4 regions of the Citrobacter sp. Cm046 genome follow, and region 4 is predicted to be linked to each of the others. Evidence: predicted binding sites of a transcription regulator. Region 4 holds the regulator's gene; each other region holds the start of a gene.
What was found. The regulator LexA, encoded in region 4, represses DNA repair genes until DNA is damaged. The targets are predictions, from matches to a motif close to TNCTGTATGTACATACAGNA.

Region 1 (6,104 bases), on a different contig from region 4:
CCATACGCCACTCTTCAGTGATCGCTTCGGCAACGTAACGCTGCTGACGTTGCATGGTGTGACACAGAAACTTCGCCCCACCACGCAGGGCTTTGCTGACCCCTTCCGCGACGATATCGCCGGTATAGGGCGCTAACAGTTCAGCAGGATCAAACTCTGCAAGGTCAGCCAGAGCGACAAAGTTCTGTACCACCTGAATATCGCCCTGAACTTCCAGCTCGCCGCTACGAATAAGGGTTGTGAGTTGCTGCCGGTCGCGTAATTTCGGTAAAACGCTGGCATGTGTGATCACGGTGCAATCGGCTTCGCCTTCCCAGGCCCCCAGCACATCGACCTGGCGCTCACTAAACACCAGGACTAACGGTGTCGAAAATCCTTTGAGATCCATACGCAGCACCTTGCTCTGCAGACGCGTTCGGGCTGATTTCAGCGCAGGCGAACGGTACAGAAAGGTGTTGAGTAGGTTTTCAACTCCTGCGGTCACTAAGGGTTTTAAAGGCATCCCCGATCTCCTGTCAGAACTTATAGCCACGGTGCAGCGCAACCACACCTGCTGTCAGGTTGTAGTAATCCACGCTTTCAAACCCGGCATCTTGCATCATCGCTTTTAAGGTGTCCTGATCGGGATGCATGCGGATGGACTCCGCCAAATAACGGTAGCTTTCTGCATCGTTGGCCACCATTGAACCAATACGTGGCAGAATATGGAAAGAGTAAGCATCATACGCTTTGCTCAGAGGTTCGATAATCGGTTTGGAAAACTCCAGCACCAGCAAGCGTCCACCGGGCTTCAATACCCGATACATGGATCGTAATGCTTTCTCTTTTTCCGTTACGTTACGCAGACCAAACGAAATCGTGATGCAGTCGAAGGTATTGTCAGGGAAAGGCAGTGCCTCAGCATTTGCCTGGACATACTCGACGTTACCAATCACACCGATATTGCGCAGCTTTTCGCGACCCATTTTGAGCATTGAGTCATTGATATCCGCCAGGACGACTTGACCGGTTTCACCAACCATGCGAGAAAATTTCGCCGTCAGATCTCCCGTACCACCCGCCAAATCCAGAACGGTTTGTCCGCGACGCACGCCACTACAGTCAATGGTGAAGCGCTTCCACAAACGATGAATGCCAAATGACATTAAATCATTCATAACGTCATATTTAGACGCCACAGAATGAAAAACGTGGGCCACCATGTCAGCTTTCTGCTCTTTAGCGACGGTCTGAAAGCCAAAGTGCGTCGTTTCTTGTGAATCTTCCACCATCTCAGTGCCTACTCATCAATAAAATGTTCGAGAAGTGTAACAGATTGGGCCAATTTGCCCTACCCTTCTGCCGGGTTCAACTACCCCAAACGGGCTAGTTCGATTGCTGATTTGCCGCCGCATTATCGGGATAAGCCTCATCCAGCTGCGCCTCCGGGACCGAGCGTAAGCGGTATTCTTCATCCTGAGTTGTGGCTTGTTCAGCCAGTTCAGGATTAATCTCGCGCTTAATTTCTACACCTAATCCACGAAACGCTTCTGCCTGCGACAGGACGTTTCCACGCCCTGAGGAGAGTTTTTTCATCGCCTGTCGGTAGTTGTCCTGCGCTTTGTCCAGACTCTGGCCGATCGCCGACATATCATCGATAAACAACCGCATTTTGTCATAAAGCTTGCTGGCCCGATCTGCAATCTGCTGCGCGTTACGGCTCTGGTGTTCATAACGCCACAGATTCGCGATAGTGCGCAATGCCACCAACAACGTAGTAGGGCTAACCAGCATAATGTTATTTTTGAGTGCTTCGGTTATCAGTTCGGGCTGTCTGTCCAGCGCAAGCAAAAAAGCAGGTTCAACGGGAATAAACATCAGTACATAATCAAGCGTGCGTAACCCTGGGAGCTGTTGGTAATCTTTGCGTCCCAACAGACGAATATGGTTACGCACAGAGGCAATATGCTCCTGCAACGCGCTCTCCCGGGTGTAGTCATCTTCTGCATTAAAATAGCGCTCGTAGGCGACCAGCGTCATTTTAGCGTCGATAACCACGTCTTTTCCCTGTGGCAGTCTGACAATAACATCCGGTTGCATCCGTGAACGCGCGTCATTTTCAATACTAACCTGGGTTTCATATTCATAGCCTTCACGCAGACCGGAAGCCTCCAGCACTCGCGTGAGCACCACTTCTCCCCAGTTCCCCTGGGTCTTGTTATCCCCTTTCAACGCCCGCGTCAGGTTAACGGCTTCCTGCGCCATCTGCGCGTTCAATTGCTGGAGATTACGAATTTCGTGCGCCAGAGTGTGCCTTTCCTGCGCCTCTTTACCAAAGCTATCCTGAACCTGACGGCGAAAACCGTCCAGCTGTTCACGCAATGGCGTAAGCAAACTATTCAGGCTTTGCCGGTTTTGCTCGTCAACGCGGCGGTTGCTGTGCTCAAAAATACGGTTCGCAAGGTTTTCGAACTGCTCGCTCAGACGCTGTTCACTGTTGATCATCTGGCGAATTTTATCTTCAGCGTGTTGCTGCGTCGCTTCCAGACGGGTGGTGACTTCCCGGAGATCGGCTTCCAGAGAGGTGTTGATGCTGTGTAAGCTGCGTAACTCGTTATTGAGTAGCTCACACTCTTCTCGCCAGTGGGCTTCCTGCGAAAGCTGTTGCCGGGCGGCGCTCAGCGCAATATCCAACTCACGCCGTTCTTCGATGAGATCTGCTCGGATCTGATCGGCACGCGCTTTGGTCGCCAGCCAACCCACAAGCAGCCCTGCAGCCAACGCCACCACAGCACTCATCATAATTGAAATATCCACAACGCCCCCTTACAGCAACGACTTACCTGCACAAAATAGAATTGTGCTGTATAAACGTCCAGTTTAAAAGGAATTTCCTGCGAGGCACTACGCAAAATAAAAAGGCCGAACACGTCGGCCTTTTTACAAAGAAGGGTGTATTACAGCAGGCGACGCGCTGCTTCTACCACGATTTTCACCGCGTGGCTTTCCGTTTGCTTCATGGTTTCTGCATTCGGGATCTCTTGCTGAGTACGGTTGACGATAACACCAGCAACCATACCTGCACGCAGACCCTGACTTGCGCACATAGTCAGCAGCGTAGCGGATTCCATTTCATAGTTCATAACGCCCATGGACTGCCACTCTTCCATAGAACCTTTGAAACGGCTCACCACACGACCAGAGAAGGTGTCGTAACGCTCCTGGCCTGGGTAGAAGGTATCAGAAGAGGCAGTAACGCCCACGTGAGTAGTTGCACCGATAGATTTCGCAGCTTCAACCAGCGCGGTGGTGCATTCGAAGTCCGCAACAGCCGGGAATTCCATTGGCGCAAAGTGCAGGCTTGCACCGTCCAGGCGAACTGATGCCGTGGTTACCAGCACATCACCAACATTGATATGCGGCTGAATAGCACCAGTAGTGCCGATACGCAGGAAGGTACGAATGCCCAGTTGAGCCAGTTCTTCTACAGCGATAGAAGTAGATGGGCCGCCGATACCGGTGGAGCAGACGATCACTGCTTTACCATCCAGTTCTGCACGCCAGGTAGTGAATTCGCGATGAGATGCCAGCTTGACCGGCTTATCCATCAGCGCGGCGATCTTTTCCACACGCTCCGGGTCGCCAGGGACGATAGCGAGCTGGGCCCCTTGTAAATCGTTCTTAGTGAGGCCGAGATGAAAAACATCAGACTTAGACATAAAAAACTCCTCTGTGAATCGGTTTTGTCAGAAGAAGCAAAAAGACACTTTACCGAAGGCATAAACATATTTTCGTGACAGTCATCACCATGATGTAAATCAATTGCATTAATTTACCGTTAAAAAGTGACACGCATCACATTAACTACTCATCATCGGGAAGCCTTGCACAAAAGATAGACCGTTTAAGGCAATGTGATTCGTTGCATGTGTCTATAGTTAACAATGCGCTTTTTTGCTGATTATTTAAGGGTACGGAGAATACCATGACAACAATACGACAATCTGGCTTTGCACCTGCTGCATCCCCACCCGCATCAACAACAGTTCACACACCGGATAACGCGATTATCGCAGGTGTAACGTCAATACCTTCTCAAGGCGATGATATGCCGGCGTATCACGCGCGGCCAAAACAGACTGATGGCCTGCTGCCCGTAGTCATCGTCGTGCAGGAAATATTTGGCATTCATGAACATATCCGTGATGTTTGCCGCCGACTTGCGCTGGAAGGGTATCTGGCTATCGCCCCGGAACTCTATTTTCGCGAGGGCGATCCAAATGATTTTGCAGATATCCCTACGCTACTGAGTGGCCTGGTAGCTAAAGTGCCTGACTCCCAGGTGCTGGCCGATCTGGACCACGTTGCCAGTTGGGCCTCCCGCAACGGCGGTGATGCACATCAACTGATGATCACCGGTTTTTGCTGGGGCGGTCGTATCGCCTGGCTGTATGCCGCTCACAATCCACAGCTCAAAGCGGCTGTGGCGTGGTACGGAAAACTGATTGGCGACAAAACCCTGAACTCACCTAAACACCCTGTCGATATCGCTACCGACCTGAATGCACCGGTATTGGGGCTTTACGGCGGTCAGGACTACAGCATTCCACAAGAGACTATCGAAACGATGCGTCAGGCACTGCGCGCCGCGAATGCCAAAGCGGAAATCGTGGTCTATCCCGATGCCGGACACGCGTTTAACGCCGATTATCGCCCGAGCTATCACGAAGAGTCTGCAAAAGACGGCTGGCAAAGAATGCTGGAGTGGTTCGCACTTTATGGCGGGAAGAAATAACGTATTTTGCCGGGTAGTGGCTACGCCTTACCCGGCTTACAAAACATCTCATCAGAACAGAGGCTTGCGCCTCCGTTTTTAATCTTACGCCTGACGCAGGTTCTGCGCGGCTTTGACCATGTTTGCCAGTGCGGCACGGGTTTCCGGCCAGCCGCGGGTTTTCAGACCACAGTCCGGGTTCACCCATAGACGCTCTGCGGGGATACGTTGCTCAGCTTTCTTCAGCAGGGCTTCAATCCACTCGACACTTGGAACGTTCGGTGAGTGGATGTCGTACACGCCCGGTCCGATTTCATTCGGATAGTCAAATTCTTCGAATGACTCCAGCAGCTCCATGTCAGAACGTGAGGTTTCAATAGTGATCACGTCTGCGTCCAGCGCCGCAATCGAATCCATGATGTCGTTAAACTCGCAATAACACATATGAGTGTGGATTTGGGTTTCGTCCTTCGCCACCGCAGCATTAATGCGGAAAGCTTCCACGCCCCACTCCAGGTATGCTGCCCAGTCGCTGCGACGCAGTGGCAGACCTTCGCGCAATGCCGGTTCGTCAATCTGGATGATGCCAATGCCAGCGGCTTCCAGATCCGCGACTTCATCACGCAGCGCCAGCGCAATCTGTTTAGCGATAGTTTCACGAGTCACATCTTCACGTGGGAATGACCAGCAGAGAATAGTCACAGGGCCAGTCAGCATGCCTTTAACCGGTTTATCAGTCAGTGACTGTGCGTACTTCGCCCACTCAACGGTAATCGCTTCCGGACGGCTGACATCACCAATTACCACTGGCGGCTTCACGCAGCGAGAGCCGTAACTCTGTACCCAACCGTTCTGGGTGAAGACAAAGCCATCCAGATGCTCACCGAAATACTCCACCATGTCGTTACGCTCGGCTTCACCGTGTACCAGCACGTCGAGGCCTAAACGCTCCTGTTCTACAATGGCCTGTTTAATGTGCTCCGCAATGCCGGTGCGGTAGTTGTTGGCGTCAAGATTGCCTTTCTTGAAGTCCAGACGCAGGCCGCGAATTTCCGTGGTTTGCGGGAAGGAACCAATGGTCGTGGTCGGCCATGCCGGCAGGTTAAAGCGCGCACGCTGCGCTTCGGCACGTACCGGATAAGCATTGGTACGCTGGCTGTCCTGTGCAGTGATCGCAGCCAGACGTTTTTCAACGGCTGCATTATGTACACGGGTTGAATGGCGACGAGCCTGAATCGGCGCGCTCCACTCCTCCAGCGCGACGGTATCACCGCTGTTCAGCGCATCACGCAGCAGCGCCAGCTCACCGCATTTTTGCAGAGCGAAAGAAAACCAGCTCTTCACTTCAGCA
Region 2 (6,104 bases), on a different contig from region 4:
ACATGAAACCCAGGATATCGATCGTTTGCTGGAGGTATTGCATGGCGCTGGTTAATAAGCAAGCCATTGCGGCTGCGTTCGGACGTGCTGCTACCTATTATGAACAACACGCCGGGTTACAGCGCCAGAGCGCTGATGCGTTACTGGCGCTACTGGCGGGTCGTGAATATGCACATGTACTGGACGCCGGTTGTGGACCCGGACGCATGAGTCTTTACTGGCGGGAGCGGGGGTGTGATGTCACCGCCCTGGATCTTTCGCCTCAGATGCTGGCGGAGGCGCAACGACAAAATGTTGCCCATCACTATCTGATGGCGGATATCGAAGCCATTCCGCAGGATACAGCGACCTTCGACCTGGCCTGGAGCAACCTGGCTGTGCAGTGGTGTGGTGATTTACGCAGCGCGTTAAGCGAGCTTTACCGGGTTGTACGCCCTGGTGGGACGGTGGCTTTTAGTACGCTGGTACACGGCTCCATGCCGGAGTTGCGTCAGGCATGGCAGGCTGTAGATAACCGGGCGCATGCCAATAATTTTTTGTCTGTGGAGCAACTTAAAAATGCCCTGCATGGCTGGGATGCTGGCTACCACACCCATGCCGTGACGTTATGGTTTGACGACGCGCTGAGCGCGATGCGTTCGCTCAAAGGTATCGGAGCAACGCATTTGCATGAAGGTCGTGAACAGCGTGTGCTGACCCGCTCACAGCTACACCAGTTACAGTTAGCCTGGCCCTGTCAGCAGGGGAGATATCCGCTGACGTATCATCTTTTTTTGGGAGTGATTCAACGTGACTAAAACGTATTTTGTCACCGGGACGGACACCGAGGTAGGTAAAACCGTCGCCAGCTGCGCACTGTTACAGGCAGCCGCAGAGAGGGGGTACCGGGCAGTCGGGTATAAGCCAGTGGCTTCGGGGAGTGAAATGACCGCTGATGGCCTGCGTAACAGTGATGCTCTGGCGCTGCAGCGCAACAGTACGCTGGAGATAGAGTATGTGGATATTAATCCGTATACCTTCGCTGAACCCACTTCGCCACATATTATCAGCGCTGACGAAGGAAGACCGATTTTGGCCCCGGTGATGTCTGCCGGTTTACGTGCGCTTGAAGAGCAGGCTGACTGGGTGCTGGTGGAAGGGGCTGGTGGATGGTTTACACCGCTTTCGCCGACGCTGAGTTTTGCTGACTGGGTACAAACGGAGCAATTGCCGGTCATTCTGGTCGTTGGCGTGAAGCTTGGTTGTATCAACCACGCCATCCTGACCGCGCAGGCGGTGCTGCAGGCTGGCCTGACGCTTGCCGGATGGGTCGCTAATGACGTGATGCCGCCGGGTAAACGTCACGCTGAATATATGGCGACGCTGACGCGTTCTCTCCCGGCACCGTTGCTGGGAGAGATCCCATGGCTGGCGGAAGATCCGCTGCGGGTATCGACAGGGCAATATATCGATCTTAGCGTTTTATCTCTGGCGTCCCCCAGTCGTTGAGAAGCGGATCGTTGAGTTGTGTCATCGCTCCCTGTGCGACATTGCGCCCGCGATGCAACAGGCAATAGCAGTCGGCGACCCGGCGAATGAATGGCAAACTTTGCTCCGCAAGCATAATCGCGATGCCCAGCTCCTGGCTCAGCCGCACGATCAAATTTCCCAGCTTGTGGATATACGCTTGGCCCGTCCCCCGCGTCGGTTCATCGAGGATCAGCAGACGTGGGCGCGTGACCAGAGCGCTGGCGAGTGCCAGCTGGTACTGATTGTCATCTGACAATATCGCCCCTTTGCTGCGACGCAGAACGTACAACTGTGGGAAGAGGCGGTAAATATCGCTGCTGCTCATTGCCTCGCTTTCGCCAACTGCCTTACGCGCAATATGCAGATTCTCTTCTACCGTCAACTGCGAAAAAATACGCCGCTCTTGTGAAACGTAGCCAATACCCAGCGCGATGCGACTGGCCGCGGGGATTGGACGCAGATCGCGCGGTGGCGCACCGGCCTGATGCCAGAACATGGTGCCACTTTCGATAGGTAAATTACCGGTGATGCAATTCACCAGTGTGGTTTTTCCCATTCCTGGCAGTCCCAGCACGCCAGTACACTTACCGGGCATCAGGTCGAGATCCACATCCCATAGCGTGTGCTGATTACCGTAATAGTGATTCACTGCGCGAAGACTTAGCATAGATTTTCTCCATCATGATGTTATCCACCCCACGAGCAGGGAGTGGGTAGAAAAGTGCAAATCTCTTGCCAGAAGAGGAACCTGGGAGATAAACAGTGTGATAAGCGATTTGCGTACATCAAATGACAAAGCACAGAGATGATTTCCTGCACCAGGGTGCACATTGCCAGTGCTTGTGAGCGTCATAGTGGTGCAGATAGCAAAATGATGAAAATGCGAGCAAGATCTCGGCTGCTGCAGGTCGCTTCGTTAGCTGATAAATATCAAAAATTAGCGATAATTTTTTTTTATTACCCCAGAAAAGACCATAGATGTGTTTTCGCCAGGCGGCAGTCAGTACGGGCTGGAGGCAGTTATCCACTATTCCTGTGGATAACCTTGTGCATTAGAGTTAGAAAACACAATGTAAGCGAGAGAAGACGCGGCTTGCGACTAAATTGGTGCGAAAGACGTCTCGAGAGAATAGTCATTTAAATACAAATTGTTAGATAAAATCAATGGCTGTCGCAGAAGTGTCATGCGTTGCCACAAAACTTTCATCCGGTAGCTTGACAAATGTTAAAAAAGTCATTGGTCTGGGGATAACACATTTTTACTGGTGTTTTATCTCGTCAGCGCCAAAATTTTCGTCCACAGTGACGGGCTTTCTGATGGCGTAACAGATATATTCTGGCGCGTTACTGTTTTTTCATCCAGTATATTTTACTGGCAAAATGTACGACTGCGAGTAAAATTACACACCTGCCCGCCCATTGCTTCAGGTAGCTGCTCATGAGTAAACCGTTCAAACTGAATTCCGCTTTTAAACCCTCTGGCGATCAGCCTGAGGCGATTCGTCGCCTGGAAGAAGGGCTGGAGGATGGGCTTGCGCATCAAACGCTGCTGGGCGTAACGGGGTCGGGAAAAACATTCACCATTGCCAACGTGATAGCTGACTTACAGCGTCCCACAATGGTGCTGGCGCCTAACAAGACGCTGGCAGCCCAGCTATATGGTGAGATGAAAGAGTTCTTTCCGGATAATGCGGTTGAGTATTTTGTCTCCTACTACGACTATTATCAGCCGGAAGCGTATGTGCCGAGTTCTGATACGTTTATCGAGAAAGATGCGTCGGTAAACGAGCATATTGAGCAGATGCGACTGTCGGCGACCAAGGCGCTGCTGGAGCGTCGGGATGTGGTGGTCGTGGCCTCGGTTTCCGCGATCTATGGTTTGGGTGACCCGGACTTGTATCTGAAAATGATGCTGCACCTGACGGTGGGGATGATTATCGATCAGCGGGCCATTCTGCGCCGTCTGGCGGAGTTGCAATATACCCGTAACGATCAGGCATTCCAGCGCGGTACTTTCCGTGTGCGCGGTGAAGTGATCGACATCTTCCCGGCTGAGTCTGACGATATTGCGCTGCGCGTGGAGCTGTTTGATGAAGAAGTTGAGCGTCTGTCACTGTTTGACCCGCTGACCGGGCAGGTTGAATCAACCATACCGCGCTACACCATCTATCCTAAAACACACTACGTGACGCCTCGCGAACGCATTGTGCAGGCCATGGAAGACATTAAAGTCGAGCTGGCCGAAAGACGTAAAAACCTGCTGGCGAACAACAAACTACTGGAAGAACAGCGCTTAAGCCAGCGTACGCAGTTCGATCTGGAAATGATGAACGAACTGGGATACTGCTCTGGCATTGAAAACTATTCCCGTTATTTGTCCGGGCGAGGGCCAGGCGAGCCGCCGCCGACGTTGTTTGATTACCTGCCAGCCGACGGTCTGTTGGTAGTGGATGAGTCCCACGTCACCATTCCGCAAATTGGCGGGATGTATCGCGGCGACCGGGCGCGAAAAGAGACGCTGGTTGAGTACGGTTTCCGTCTGCCGTCTGCGCTGGATAACCGCCCACTGAAGTTTGAAGAGTTTGAAGCACTGGCGCCGCAAACCATCTATGTGTCTGCGACACCAGGTAATTATGAACTGGAGAAATCCGGTGATGAAGTGGTCGATCAGGTCGTACGACCAACCGGTCTGTTGGATCCGGTTATTGAGGTGCGTCCGGTAGCGACGCAGGTCGACGATCTGCTCTCTGAAATTCGTATCCGCGCGGCGATTAATGAGCGCGTACTGGTCACGACGCTGACCAAACGGATGGCGGAAGATCTCACGGAATACCTCGAAGAGCACGGCGAGCGAGTGCGCTATCTGCACTCGGACATCGACACCGTGGAGCGGATGGAAATCATCCGTGACCTGCGCCTGGGCGAGTTTGACGTGTTAGTCGGCATCAACCTGTTACGTGAGGGCCTGGACATGCCTGAGGTCTCTCTGGTGGCGATTCTGGACGCAGATAAAGAAGGGTTCCTGCGTTCTGAGCGATCGCTTATCCAGACCATTGGTCGTGCGGCACGTAACATCAACGGAAAAGCGATCCTCTACGGCGATAAAATTACCGCCTCGATGGCGAAGGCGATTAGTGAAACCGAACGTCGTCGCGAGAAGCAGCAGCAGTACAACGAAGAGCACGGTATTACTCCTCAGGGACTGAACAAGAAAGTGGTCGATATTCTGGCGTTGGGTCAGAATATTGCCAAAACAAAAGCCAAAGGCAGAGGGAAGTCTCGCGCCGGGGCGAAGTCCGAGGTAGTTGAGCTGGATATGACGCCGAAGGCGCTGCAGCAGAAAATCCATGAGCTGGAAGGGCTGATGATGCAGCATGCGCAGAACCTGGAGTTCGAAGAGGCAGCACAGATCCGTGACCAGTTGCATCAGCTTCGCGAGCTGTTTATTGCGGCGTCTTAACGCGTTGCCGGATGGCGGGGTAAATCCCTTATCCGGCCTACAAACGTCAAGGTCGGTGTAGGCCTGATAAGCGTCATCAGGCAAATTCGCTCAGCCTAAAGCCTGTACTACTTTTTCCAGCGCGGTGTGCAATAGCTGGCGGTCGTGGCGATAAGGAATATCGCTGGCTTCCAGCACGTCCTGAATCACAATGCGGTCAGTAACGGCTGAAACATCCACCTTCGGCCCCACAATTACCGCATCAATGACCTTCTTCCCGACGTACTGTTCGATGATTGCCAGCTTATCTCTGAGCGTCAGGCTGGCGGCTGGCAGGCTTAATTCACGCCCCAGATTGCCAATATAAACCATCGGTGCCGGAGTGCGACGCAATGCCTGCGCCAGTTCATCGAGCAGCAGGATCGGCATCAGGCTGGTGTAAAAGCTGCCCGGTCCTATCAGAATCAAATCCGCTTCCGCGATAGCTTCAATCGCTTCCCGCGTGGCCGGGACCTTTGGCGAAAGCATCAACTCCTGAGGGGGAATAGTGAGCTGATCAATATTCACTTCGCCATAGACCTCATGTCCCTGATCGTCGATAGCCATAAGATCCACCGGCAGCTCTGACATCGGAATTAAATGCGCATCCACTTTCAGTAGACTGCGAATTAAATTGATGGCTTCCAGAGGCCGCACGCTCAGGTGATCCAGCGCCTTTAACATCAGATTTCCGAGGTTATGCCCGGAAAGCTCGCCATTACCGCCAAAACGATACTCAAACATGGCGGATGCGACGCTTGGCTGGGTAATTAACTGGTTCAGGCAATTACGCATGTCTCCCCAGGCAATACCCCCTTCGGAGCGCCGAATGCGGCCTGTGGAACCGCCATTATCGGTGGTGGTAACAATGCCCGTCAGGCGTGAGCCTAAAGGGGAAAGTGAAGAGAGAACGCGTCCTAATCCATGCCCTCCGCCGAGAGCGACAACGCGATCCAGATCCGCCAGCGTGCGAGTACGCATATATTTTCCTGATATCAATTGATCAGCGTACAGTAGCGTAAATTGCGTGTTTTCAGCAATTAGCCAGCGGGTTTCAGAGAAAAAATTTTCTGTGATCTACCTCTTTCTGACGAGGCTCACCTTACGACAAGATGAT
Region 3 (6,104 bases), on a different contig from region 4:
CGCGTTGTATTGGCTGCGACTATTGTGTCGCCGCTTGTCCGTTCCATGTGCGCTACCTTAACCCGCAAACAGGAATCGCTGACAAATGTAACTTCTGCTCGGATACCCGCCTGGATGCCGGACAATCACCAGCATGTGTTTCTGTTTGTCCGACGGATGCGCTGAAATTTGGCCGCCGCGATGACCCGGAAATTCAGCACTGGATTAATCAAAAAGCGGTTTATCGCCAGCAGGAAAAACGAAGTGGCGAGGTGAGTCTTTATCGACGTAAAGAGATCCATCAGGAGGGGAAAGTATGAATGCTATCTGGGGAGCAGAGCTTAATTATGCGCCGGATTACTGGCCGCTGTGGCTCATTTATGCAGGTGTTATCATTCTGATGATGATTATTGGCCTGATCGCACATGCACTGTTGCGTCGGATGCTGGCACCCAAAACGGCAGGCGGAGAAGAGCATCGTGACTACCTCTATTCGTTAGCAGTCCGTCGTTGGCACTGGGGGAATGCACTGTTATTCATCCTGCTTCTGCTGAGCGGCTTATTTGGTCACTTTTCTGTCGGCCCTGTGGCCTTAATGGTGCAGGTGCATACCTGGTGTGGCTTTGCATTGCTCGCCTTCTGGGTTGGCTTTGTGCTGATAAACGCAACCAGCGGTAATGGCTGTCACTACCGTGTGAAATTTAACGGGCTGATTTCGCGCTGCTTGCTGCAAACGCGCTTTTATCTGTATGGGATCATGAAAGGCGAAGCGCATCCCTTTGCGGCTACGGCGGATAATAAATTTAACCCTCTGCAACAACTGGCATATCTGGCCATTATGTATGCGCTGGTTCCGTTATTAATCATCACCGGTTTGCTGTGTCTTTACCCGCAGGTTATCGGAGCAGGTCCGGTAATGTTAGTGCTGCATATGGCGTTAGCGATTGTTGGCATTCTGTTTATTTGTGCACATATTTACCTGTGCACATTAGGCGACACGCCGACACAAATATTTCGTAGCATGATTGATGGCTATCATCGTCATCGTAGTCATCACACAGAAGCGCAGCCACGTAAAGGGTAATTAATCTAGTACGCATCGCGCACGATACGTACATTTAACACCCATATCACCTTGCAAGAAAATGTGCTTTATGTCACATTTTCTTGCAATTTATCCCTGTTTATTCGACTAAACTTCCGTAAAAAGAACGGCTATTTCTCCTATTCCTGAGGACATGCTGTTGAAATGCCGTTTGTTTGTTGCCGCTTCTCTGTTCGCGATGAGTTTTTCGTCCGCCTTTGCGGCGGATGTCACCAGTTTTGCTCCCCAGCCTCCAGCCATAAATGCCGGGGCGTGGGTGCTTATGGATTACACCACGGGCCAAATTCTTACCGCAGGTAATGAACACCAGCAGCGCAATCCCGCCAGCCTCACCAAACTGATGACAGGTTATGTTGTTGATCGCGCAATCGACAGCCACCGCATCAGCCCGACCGATATTGTTACCGTTGGACGAGATGCCTGGGCAAAAGATAATCCGGTATTCGTGGGCTCATCATTAATGTTCCTGAAAGAAGGCGATCGTGTTTCAGTGCGTGATTTAAGCCGCGGCTTAATTGTCGATTCTGGTAATGATGCCTGTGTCGCGTTGGCTGATTACATTGCCGGTGGACAGCCACAGTTTGTCGACATGATGAACAGCTATGTGAAAAAGCTAAAGCTTCAGGACACGCATTTCGAAACGGTACACGGACTGGATGCGCCAGGTCAGCACAGTTCTGCTTACGATCTGGCCGTGCTATCCCGGGCAATCATTCATGGAGAGCCTGATTTTTACCATATGTATAGTGAGAAAAGCCTTACATGGAATGGCATCACGCAGCAGAACCGTAACGGATTGTTGTGGGATAAGACGATGAATGTCGATGGGTTGAAAACGGGGCACACGTCTGGTGCCGGATTTAATCTAATCGCATCTGCTGTTGATGGACAGCGCCGTTTGATTGCTGTTGTCATGGGCGCTGAGAGTGCGAAAGGGCGCGAAGATCAGGCGCGCAAACTGTTGCTATGGGGACAGCAAAACTTCGACACAGTGCAGATTTTGCGTAGCGGTAAGCAGGTAGGTGTTGAGCGGATTTGGTATGGCGATAAAGAAAAAATTAGCCTGGGTACTGAGCAGGATTTCTGGATGGCACTGCCGAAAACGGAAGTTCAAAACATTAAAGCAAAGTATGTGCTTGATAAGAAAGAACTGGTTGCCCCTATTGCTGCGCATCAACGCGTGGGTGAGATTGAACTCTATGACCGAGATCAGCTCGTGGCACACTGGCCGCTGATGACGCTGGAGTCAGTTGGCGAAGGCGGCATGTTTTCTCGTCTGAGCGATTATTTTCACCATAAAGTGTAATTAATTGCTTGTGGTTCTGACTGGCAAGAGTGCGAATCTGCTCACATAATGAACACTGTTTCCTTGTTGTCGTAATAAGCAATAATTATACTGTATATAAATACAGTGTAATTATGGAGGCTATATGAAGTATGAGATCAGGCAGGTAGAAAAACGCAGGATTGCCGGCTTTCACATGGTGGGACCGTGGGAACAAACGGTAAAGCAGGGATTTGAGCAGTTAATGATGTGGGTCGATAGTAAGAATATCGCACCGCTGGAATGGATTGCCGTCTATTACGACAACCCGGACGTTGTTCCGGCAGATAAACTCCGCTGTGATACTGTAGTTTCCGTCCCTGATAGTTTCGTGATCCCACAAAACAGTGAAGGAGTGACTCTGACTGAACTGGCGGGTGGTGAATATGCAGTTGCCGTTGCACGCGTTGAGAATCATGATTTTGCGACACCGTGGTATCAGTTTTTTAATCTCCTGTTGCAGGACTCAACGTATCAGATATCGGCCAGACCTTGTTTTGAAATTTATATGAACAATGGTACGGAAGATGGTTACTGGGACATTGAAATGTATGTGCCAGTGCAGTCGAAGTAACTGTTTTTTTGTGTAAATCAGGATGAAAGTCCTGACCATTACAGTGATATTTTCACTGAAAAAGCAGGTACAATTCCGTTCTTTGCTATTCCCTGACGGAGTGCATGAGTGCGTGCAGATAAGTCGCTGAGTCCTTTTGAAATTCGTTTGTATCGTCATTATCGTGTTGTGCATGGTATTCGCATTGCGCTGGCGTTTCTTCTCACTTTTCTGCTGGTCCGGCTGCTGAACATCCCTGAAGGTACATGGCCTCTAATCACGCTGGTCGTGATCATGGGGCCTATTTCATTTTGGGGTAATGTGGTTCCCAGGGCTTTTGAGCGCATTGGTGGGACGATTCTGGGCTCTGTGCTGGGGCTGGTGGCTCTGCGGCTGGAACTCTTTTCACTACCGTTAATGTTGATATGGTGTGCGGTGGCGATGTTTCTCTGCGGCTGGTTGGCTCTAGGCAAAAAGCCCTATCAGGCTCTGCTGATTGGCATTACGCTTGCCGTTGTCGTGGGAGCTCCTGCTGGCGATATGAATACGGCACTCTGGCGTGGTGGTGACGTTATCCTGGGGTCGCTACTGGCGATGCTGTTTACCGGCATCTGGCCACAACGCGCTTTTATACACTGGCGTATTCAACTTGCGCATTGTGTTACAGGGTATAATCGTGTGTACCAGGCTGCTCTGTCGCCTAACCTGCTCGAACAACCCCGTCTGGAGAAACATTTACAGCAGTTGTTGAGTGACGTTGTCAAAATGCGCGGGCTCATCGTCCCTGCCAGCAAAGAAACGCATATCCAAAAGTCTATATTTGAGGCTATTCAAACTGTTAACCGTAATCTGGTTTGCATGCTCGAGTTGCAAATTAATGCGCTTTGGGCAACGCGTACCAGCCACTTTGTGATGCTGAATGCGCATACACTGCGTGAAACACAGCTCAGAACTCAACAGGCATTACTGACGATAACTCATGCTCTGTATGAAGGTAATCCGCAGCCAGTGCTTGCCAATACGGAAAAACTCAACGATACCGTAGCGGAGCTGCGTAAGCTCATTGATGAGCATAAAGGCGATAATGTCGCTGAGACTCCCATTCACGGCTATGTCTGGCTGAACATGGAAATGGCACGACAACTGGAGTTGCTCTCACATTTAATCTGTCGCGCTTTGCGCAAATAAAGAGCAGATGAGGGGATTGATTATCCTGCTGCTTCGATTCAGCAAGGATTAAGGGTATGATACTGAAAAAGGCTAAAACCATTGTTAACTGCAATGGCTTTACCCTCGATAATTCAGGTTTCAACCATGTATTGTCAATGCATATGCAACTTGAAGTATGGCGGGCATGAAAGTAATGTTGACCCACTTTAGCCGTTGTTTAAACGAATCCGAATCTCACATTATCAGGGGTGTAAAAATGGAAACTACCAAGCCTTCTTTCCAGGACGTGCTGGAATTTGTTCGTCTGTTCCGTCGTAAGAACAAACTGCAACGTGAAATCCAGGACGTTGAGAAAAAGATCCGTGACAACCAGAAACGCGTTCTGCTGCTGGACAACCTGAGTGACTACATCAAGCCGGGCATGAGCGTCGAAGCGATCCAGGGCATTATTGCCAGCATGAAAAGTGACTACGAAGATCGCGTGGATGATTACATCATCAAAAACGCTGAGATCTCAAAAGAGCGTCGCGATATCTCTAAAAAGCTGAAAGCCATGGGCGAAGTGAAAAACGGCGAAGCGAAAGCAGAGTAACGTTTTATACCCTGAACCTTCAGGTTTCAGGCAAAATTGAAGTATGACAGGTATATAATGATAAGGGCTGCGGTGCGGCCCTTATTGTAACTCGACCCCGCCAGTTACCATCCTTAGCAAATGCTGTTCCGGCCAGTGCCTTGTCAGCTTCTTCTGCCCCAGCATCCATTTGATATAATCAACATCGTGACGTTTTCTGTCCAGCATCAGGCCGACAACGCTGCCGCTGTGCGCGACATTCACTCCGTATAAATCACATTCTTCTACCAGCGCCAATAGTGAGTCGAAATCGGGTTTTGGCAACAACAACTGACTGGCGATTGCGCTTAGTGTTGCCGCTTCGCCCATCCTGTATGGGTTTTGATAAATACAGGCTTCCTGAACTTTTTCCCATGCTCGCTTAAGTGCAGGGGCGCCAGCCTGTAATCCTGACTGACGAGGAATACGATGATAGTCTGCTGTACGTAACGTTTCCGGGCTTTCGAGAACTAACAGGTCGAGTTGCGGCTGCGCTTCACAGGCAATTTGTGTGGAGGCGTCGTTATGATCGAAAAGGGTTAACTGGCGAAAAACGGTACTGTCAGTAGGCTCAAGTGAAACGCAAAGCTGTGCCAGTGTCGATTCATCTAACGGATGGCCCAGATGATGCGCCGTAGCAATTGCCGTGGCGGCAATATCCGCCGTGCTGCTGGCCATACCTTTGGCGATGGGGATTGTTGAATGGATGTCTATCCGGATATCCTGGCTGACATGTGCCGGGTATTGCCAGTGCTGCAACAACCGGTCAACCATCGCCCGAGAGAGGGGACGCTCATCTGTCAACGGTGAACCTGAACTGATCTCAACGGTGCTATACCATTCAACCGGGCAGGAGACCAATTTCTCACTGCCCAAAATCCAGCCCTGGATAAGTTCTCCGCATGATGCGGGACATTGCGCAACAGCCACGTCTTCACCTTTGTGATCAGCAATCCTCGGCGCATAGTGTCATGGCGATCGCGCTATTACCATGATTTGCCGCAATTTGCAGTGCGGCAATACTAGGCCGGGATGTCCAATGTCACAGTTTCTGCTATCGCTATTCGCATCACGTCCTGCGCTATCATTAGCTCTTCATTAGTGTTAATCACGGCCACTTTGACCATCGCGTTTTCTGTCTGAATGAAGGTCGCGTTACGCTGATTTTTTTCTTCATCAACGGCCAGACCTAAGAAATTCAGATTGCGACAAATGGCGGCCCTGGCACGTGCAGAGTTCTCGCCAATACCACCAGTAAATACCAGTGCATCCAGACCGCCCATTTGCATAATGTAGCTACCAATCGTGGCCCGAATACGTTCGGCAAACAGCGTTAGCGCAAGTGCTGCCTGATGGTTTCCAT
Region 4 (6,104 bases):
GTGATACACCGGTGACCATCAGCATGATAAAAAAGCCAACGACAAAAAGTAGTTCCAGCATGGTGCTCTCCCGAAATGAAAACTCTCCAGAGTCTTACAAAAAGCATGCCAAAATTATTTTATTGATTTATAAAGAAAACGCCCCGCGACATAGCGCAGGGCATGGTGAAATTGACTAACTTTTGGCGAGAAATTAACGCTTGTCGGCCACCAGCTTTAACGCATGTTCCAGGACGTTAATATCAGCACCTGCTTTATGCGCATTTTCGCTCAGGTAACGGCGCCACTGACGTGCCCCAGGGATCCCCTGAAACAAGCCGAGCATATGGCGGGTAACATGACCAAGATAGGTTCCCTTGCTCAGTTCACGCTCAATATACGGATACATTGCGCGCACTACGGCAACAGGATCGGCATCGGTGGTAGTTGCAGCAAAAATTTCGCGGTCCACAGAGGCCAGCATACCAGGATTTTGATAGGCTTCACGCCCTACCATCACACCATCCATATGTTGAAGATGCGTTTTTGCATCGAGCAGCGATTTAATACCACCGTTGATCGACATGGTCAGGTGTGGAAAGTCACGCTTCAACTGATAGACACGTTCATAATCCAACGGTGGGATCTCACGGTTTTCTTTCGGGCTTAGCCCGGAAAGCCAGGCCTTACGCGCGTGGATGATAAACATCTCACACTCGCCTTTACCGGAGACCGTATTGATGAAATCACACAGGAATTCGTAGCTGTCCTGGTCATCAATGCCGATACGAGTTTTGATCGTTACCGGAATTGACACCACATCACGCATCGCTTTGACGCAATCGGCAACCAGCTGTGCGTTCCCCATCAAACAGGCACCGAACATGCCATTCTGGACACGATCGGAAGGGCAGCCCACATTGAGGTTAATTTCGTTGTAGCCACGTTCTTCAGCCAGCTTCGCGCATTGCGCCAGCGCTGCCGGGTCGCTCCCCCCTAACTGGAGCGCGACCGGATGCTCCTCTTCGCTATACGCCAGATAGTCGCCTTTCCCATGAATAATTGCCCCGGTGGTCACCATCTCCGTATAGAGCAACGTTTGGCTGGACAGTAAGCGCAAAAAGTAGCGGCAGTGTCTGTCCGTCCAGTCGAGCATCGGCGCGATAGAAAAACGATGAGCAGGAAAAGCAGTAGGCTGAGATTCAGGCAGCATGGCGAATAATTAAGCATCCGGTTAAAAAGGGGCGCTACTATAGCATAGACCGTTACGATAGTGAGCCACATCGTCGCGGGAACTCACGCCCCTGCCGAGACAAGGCTATTTCCGTCCCGGTTTCCCGTCATGCGGGCCAAAAAATTGCGGGGGATGATCAACCCAGCGATCCTCGCGCGTTGCAGCATAGACCGGATTGAGGGGGTAATAGATACGATTAAACTTTTTGTTTGCTTCACCCACCACTAACAGACGCACCTCTTCACTGGTGTTATTGATAAAGGTGTGACACACGCCGGTTCCTGCTGGAAAGCCCACGCTGTCGCCGGGCTCCAGTTTCCATAAATAGCCATTAATCCAGGCCTCAGGGTAACCTTCCAGCACATAGATAAATTCTTCTTCATCACTTTCTGCATGAGGATATGAAGTACGACGTCCTGGTGGCAGTCGTTCATGATGAATACCGAGCCGCCCTAATCCCAGCTTGCGGGCAAGCGGTGCGCCAATAGAAAAAAGTTCATTGCTGCCAGGATAAGTGGAGTCATCAGCTCCCTCTACTTCACGCCAGTGGCGAATACAATCAGGTCTTTTCATTTTTATTTTCCAGTATTGCGATGCGTCAGGTATAGCACACGGTGGGGATCTCGGTGTTTTGAGCAGAATATGATAAAGTAAGGGATTAACCTTCCATGCAAATCGAGGCGTCAAATGGAAAAAACCACCACGCAGGAGTTATTGGCCCAGGCTGAAAAACTCTGTGCGCAACGTAACGTGCGGCTGACACCACAACGCCTCGAAGTGCTGCGCCTGATGAGCCTGCAACAAGGCGCGATTAGCGCTTATGATCTGCTTGATCTGTTACGGGAAACCGAACCACAGGCCAAACCGCCTACCGTTTATCGCGCTCTCGATTTTCTGCTTGAACAAGGTTTCGTGCACAAGGTGGAATCCACCAACAGCTACGTGCTTTGTCATCTGTTCGATCAGCCGACCCACAGCTCAGCAATGTTCATTTGTGACCGCTGTGGTGTGGTTAAAGAAGAGTGTGCTGAAGGCGTGGAAGACATCATGCATACATTGGCCGCCAGGATGGGCTTTGCACTACGTCATAACGTGATTGAAGCCCACGGCCTCTGTCCGGCATGTGTGGAAGTTGAATCGTGCCGCCATCCAGGCGACTGTCAGCATGATCATACGATTCAGGTGAAGAAGAAAGTTGGGCGATAAAAGAGCGTACATCCTTGTACTCTCAGGAGGGAGGGATTAATTACCAGCGGTAATCGTTGCGTTTTTCCCAATCTTTAACTTCTTTCTCCGCCTGATCTTTCGCGTAACCGTAACGTTCCTGGACTTTACCCACCAGTTGGTCGCGTTTACCTTCAATGACCGTCATATCATCATCGGTCAGTTTGCCCCATTGCTCTTTCACTTTACCTTTGAACTGCTTCCAGTTACCGCCGACTTCGTCTTTATTCATCATCAAGTCCTCATCGTTAGGTTGTGAATAGCGAGAGTGCTATATCCAGACATGTTATGTTTTCGCTGGACGTGAGATTAAGTGTAGTCAGTGATTCCAGGAATTATTAACTATTCAGAATTTTTAACCATCTGGGTCAGGCGAACCAGGTACCATTACGCCAGTGACGCCGCCAGATGAAGGCCAGTGAGAGCCCGCGCAGCGCGAGGAAAACGGTTAACGCCAGCCATAAACCGTGGTTTCCCAACAGTGGTAAAGCAAATAACGTTAATGCAAATCCCGCGGCAGCGACGGCCATACTGTTACGCATTTCTGCCGCTCGCGTCGCACCAATAAACATGCCGTCCAGCAGGTAACACCAGACGCCCACCAGCGGCAAAATCACCTGCCAGATAAGATAACGATCGGCCAGTAGTTGAATCTGGGGCAGAGAGGTTAGCAGCGCAATAATCTGTTCACCGAACAGGGCGTATATCAGGGAAAACAGAATTGCCACAATACCCGACTGCCTACATGCCGCCCTCCAGACATCCAGTAACTGACCGCCATCGCGCGCGCCATAAGCCTGACCAGAATGAGCTTCGACGGCGTAGGCAAACCCGTCCAGCGCATAAGCTGTAAACGTCAGCAGAGTCATCAGGACGGCATTTACCGCAATGATGTCACCACCAAGGCGCGCGCCCAGTACCGTAATGGCGCCAAAACAGAGTTGTAGCAACAGCGAACGCAGCATAATGTCGCGGTTAAGCGCCAGCAGACGGCGAAAATTGCCGCGCCATGCAAGCTTCAGCATCGCAAGCGAGACACCACGCAAATGGAGAACCTTGCGCACCATCAGAAGACCAATCAGCAATGTGGCATATTCGGCAATCACAGTTGCCAGTGCAGCGCCTTGCACGTTCATATGCAAGCCCATCACCAGCCATAAATCGAGCACAATGTTGAGAATATTACCAACAATGAGCAGGATAACCGGCGCACGGGCATACTGGACGCCCAGCAACCAGCCCAGCAGCACCAGGTTTGCCAGAGAGGCTGGCGCGCTGAGCCAACGAATTTCAAGGAAGCGCCGGGCTTGCTCCAGTACCGCCTCACTGCCACCAACTATATGCAGCGCCAGATCGATAATTGGCGTCCTGAACAGGGCAATCGCAGCCCCTGCTCCCAGCGCCAGGAGCAACGGTTGCACCAGCGCGCGAGCCAGTGCCTGCGGATCTTTCGCGCCAAATGCCTGGGCCGTCAGCCCAGTGGTGCTCATGCGTAAAAAGAGCAACAGCATAAAGAGAAAACTGGTCGCCGTTGCGCCAACGGCTACGCCGCCAAGATAGACCGGACTCTCCAGATGACCAATCACTGCGGTGTCCACCAGCCCCAGCAGGGGGACAGTGATATTGGAGAAGATCATCGGTAGGGCAAGGAGCCAAAGTGCTTTGTCGGAAGAGGTAAAGAAAGGCATGCAGAAAGCCTGAGAAGGAGTTAAATGGATAATATTGTTTTTCGTAGACCCGGTAAGCGTGGCGCTACCGGACCAGAGTGATGCCGGATGACGGCGTAAACGCCTTATCCGGCCTACTTAATTACAACCACTCACCGTTACGAATGACGCCGACCGCCAGCCCTTCAATAGTGAAGTTTTGCTCGCGCAGGTCAACTACGATAGGCTTGAATTCGCTGTTTTCTGGCAGAAGTTCGACCTTGTTGCCCTGTTTTTTCAGGCGCTTAACCGTAACTTCATCGTCAATGCGTGCAACAACCACCTGGCCATTACGCACATCCTGAGTTTTATGTACGGCCAGTAAATCACCGTCCATAATCCCGATATCTTTCATCGACATTCCGCTGACGCGCAGTAAAAAATCGGCACTGGGTTTAAACAGTGAAGGATCAACCTGATAATGGCCTTCAATATGCTGCTGTGCCAGAAGAGGCTCACCCGCCGCAACACGGCCGACAAGTGGTAATCCCTCTTCTTCTTCCTGCAACAGACGAATTCCACGCGATGCGCCAGAAACAATTTCCAGCACACCTTTACGTGCCAGCGCTTTAAGGTGTTCTTCAGCTGCGTTTGGGGAACGGAACCCCAAACGCTGCGCGATCTCCGCACGCGTCGGTGGCATACCTGTCTGGCTGATGTGATCCCGAATGAGATCAAACACCTCTTGCTGCCTGGCCGTTAACGCTTTCATTCCGCCCCCTGGGTGTATATACAGTTATGCTGTGAGTATATACAGCTAAAGGCGATTTTGGAACCGCAAACTGCACAAAAAACAGGAGATTTATGAAGTTGTGGAATGCTTATCGAAAATGCGACCACAACAAGATGCCCCAGGTGATCAAGGCAACAAAAATAGAAAGTAGTACCGCCGCCGATCCCATATCTTTCGCCCGGCCAGAGAGTTCGTGATACTCAGAGCCGATACGGTCGACCACCGCCTCAATAGCGCTATTAAGAATTTCAACAATCATCACCAGCATCACTGAGCCAATCAGCAGCACACGGGTAATCGCATCAACATCCAGCCAGCAAGCAATCGCGACGCCCAGCAGTACGGCAACACTTTCCTGGCGAAACGCCGCTTCATTAATCCATGCGGCACGAAAACCTTTCCACGAATAGCCTGCTGCCTTGATAATTCGAGTGAACCCAGTGGTATTATTAGCCATCAAAAGAACCTTTTTACATTATTAGCGTCAATGTCATTGTACCGTTACCCTATTTACTTCAGGGCTGATGCAAAGCAGCGCGAAGTATGACGGGATACACCAGAAATTCACTAAACTTTCTGATATCCTTGCAGCGCATTTGCATTATTAACCAGAGGCTTTACATCGTTTATGTCCGGCTGGCCAAGAATTTACTACAAATTACTGAATTTACCATTAAGTGTGCTGGTAAAAAGCAAGTCTATTCCGGCGGATCCTGCTCCGGAATTGGGGCTCGACACTTCGCGTCCCATTATGTACGTCTTGCCGTACAACTCAAAAGCGGACTTGCTAACGCTGCGCGCTCAATGCCTGATTCACGATCTCCCCGACCCCCTGGAGCCGTTGGAAATCGACGGGACTCTCCTGCCGCGCTACGTGTTTATTCACGGCGGCCCGCGTGTCTTCACTTATTACACGCCTAAAGAAGAGTCTATCAAGCTGTTCCATAACTATCTCGACCTTCATCGCAGCAATCCTGACCTGGATGTGCAGATGGTGCCGGTATCGGTGATGTTTGGCCGCGCTCCCGGACGCGAAAAAGGCGAAGTGAATCCGCCTCTGCGCATGCTGAATGGCGTACAGAAATTCTTTGCCGTTTCGTGGCTGGGTCGCGACAGTTTTGTTCGCTTCTCTCCGTCGGTGTCCCTGCGTCGCATGGCTGACGAACACGGCACAGATAAAACCATTGCACAGAAACTGGCGCGCGTGGCGCGTATGCACTTTGCCCGC

Region 1: a site for LexA is predicted at 2,841-2,860, ahead of rmuC (DNA recombination protein RmuC). Genes of this name have one in related genera too.
Region 2: a site for LexA is predicted at 2,855-2,874, ahead of uvrB (excinuclease ABC subunit UvrB). Genes of this name have one in related genera too.
Region 3: a site for LexA is predicted at 2,479-2,498, ahead of sbmC (DNA gyrase inhibitor SbmC). Genes of this name have one in related genera too.

What each region holds. Positions count from the first base shown of each region.
Region 1 is NZ_JAOWGP010000045.1:46,153-52,256, forward strand. It holds gene ubiJ (ubiquinone biosynthesis protein UbiJ) at 1-502, opposite strand, end outside; gene ubiE (bifunctional demethylmenaquinone methyltransferase/2-methoxy-6-polyprenyl-1,4-benzoquinol methylase UbiE) at 516-1,271, opposite strand; gene rmuC (DNA recombination protein RmuC) at 1,366-2,796, opposite strand; gene udp (uridine phosphorylase) at 2,937-3,698, opposite strand; gene OGX98_RS20895 (dienelactone hydrolase family protein) at 3,965-4,774, shown strand; gene metE (5-methyltetrahydropteroyltriglutamate--homocysteine S-methyltransferase) at 4,859-6,104, opposite strand, start outside.
Region 2 is NZ_JAOWGP010000034.1:41,020-47,123, forward strand. It holds gene bioF (8-amino-7-oxononanoate synthase) at 1-55, shown strand, start outside; gene bioC (malonyl-ACP O-methyltransferase BioC) at 42-797, shown strand; gene bioD (dethiobiotin synthase) at 790-1,488, shown strand; gene OGX98_RS05060 (ABC transporter ATP-binding protein) at 1,454-2,176, opposite strand; gene uvrB (excinuclease ABC subunit UvrB) at 2,948-4,969, shown strand; gene yvcK (uridine diphosphate-N-acetylglucosamine-binding protein YvcK) at 5,060-5,968, opposite strand.
Region 3 is NZ_JAOWGP010000032.1:82,536-88,639, forward strand. It holds gene phsB (thiosulfate reductase electron transport protein PhsB) at 1-299, shown strand, start outside; gene phsC (thiosulfate reductase cytochrome B subunit) at 296-1,063, shown strand; gene dacD (serine-type D-Ala-D-Ala carboxypeptidase DacD) at 1,218-2,390, shown strand; gene sbmC (DNA gyrase inhibitor SbmC) at 2,515-2,982, shown strand; gene OGX98_RS04185 (FUSC family protein) at 3,091-4,149, shown strand; gene OGX98_RS04190 (DUF496 family protein) at 4,388-4,723, shown strand; gene OGX98_RS04195 (GHMP family kinase ATP-binding protein) at 4,805-5,671, opposite strand; gene OGX98_RS04200 (acetate/propionate family kinase) at 5,764-6,104, opposite strand, start outside.
Region 4 is NZ_JAOWGP010000007.1:49,278-55,381, reverse strand. It holds gene pspG (envelope stress response protein PspG) at 1-61, opposite strand, end outside; gene dusA (tRNA dihydrouridine(20/20a) synthase DusA) at 194-1,192, opposite strand; gene OGX98_RS00285 (cupin domain-containing protein) at 1,298-1,786, opposite strand; gene zur (zinc uptake transcriptional repressor Zur) at 1,901-2,419, shown strand; gene OGX98_RS00275 (CsbD family protein) at 2,460-2,669, opposite strand; gene dinF (MATE family efflux transporter DinF) at 2,806-4,125, opposite strand; gene lexA (transcriptional repressor LexA) at 4,247-4,855, opposite strand; gene OGX98_RS00260 (diacylglycerol kinase) at 4,965-5,333, opposite strand; gene plsB (glycerol-3-phosphate 1-O-acyltransferase PlsB) at 5,505-6,104, shown strand, end outside.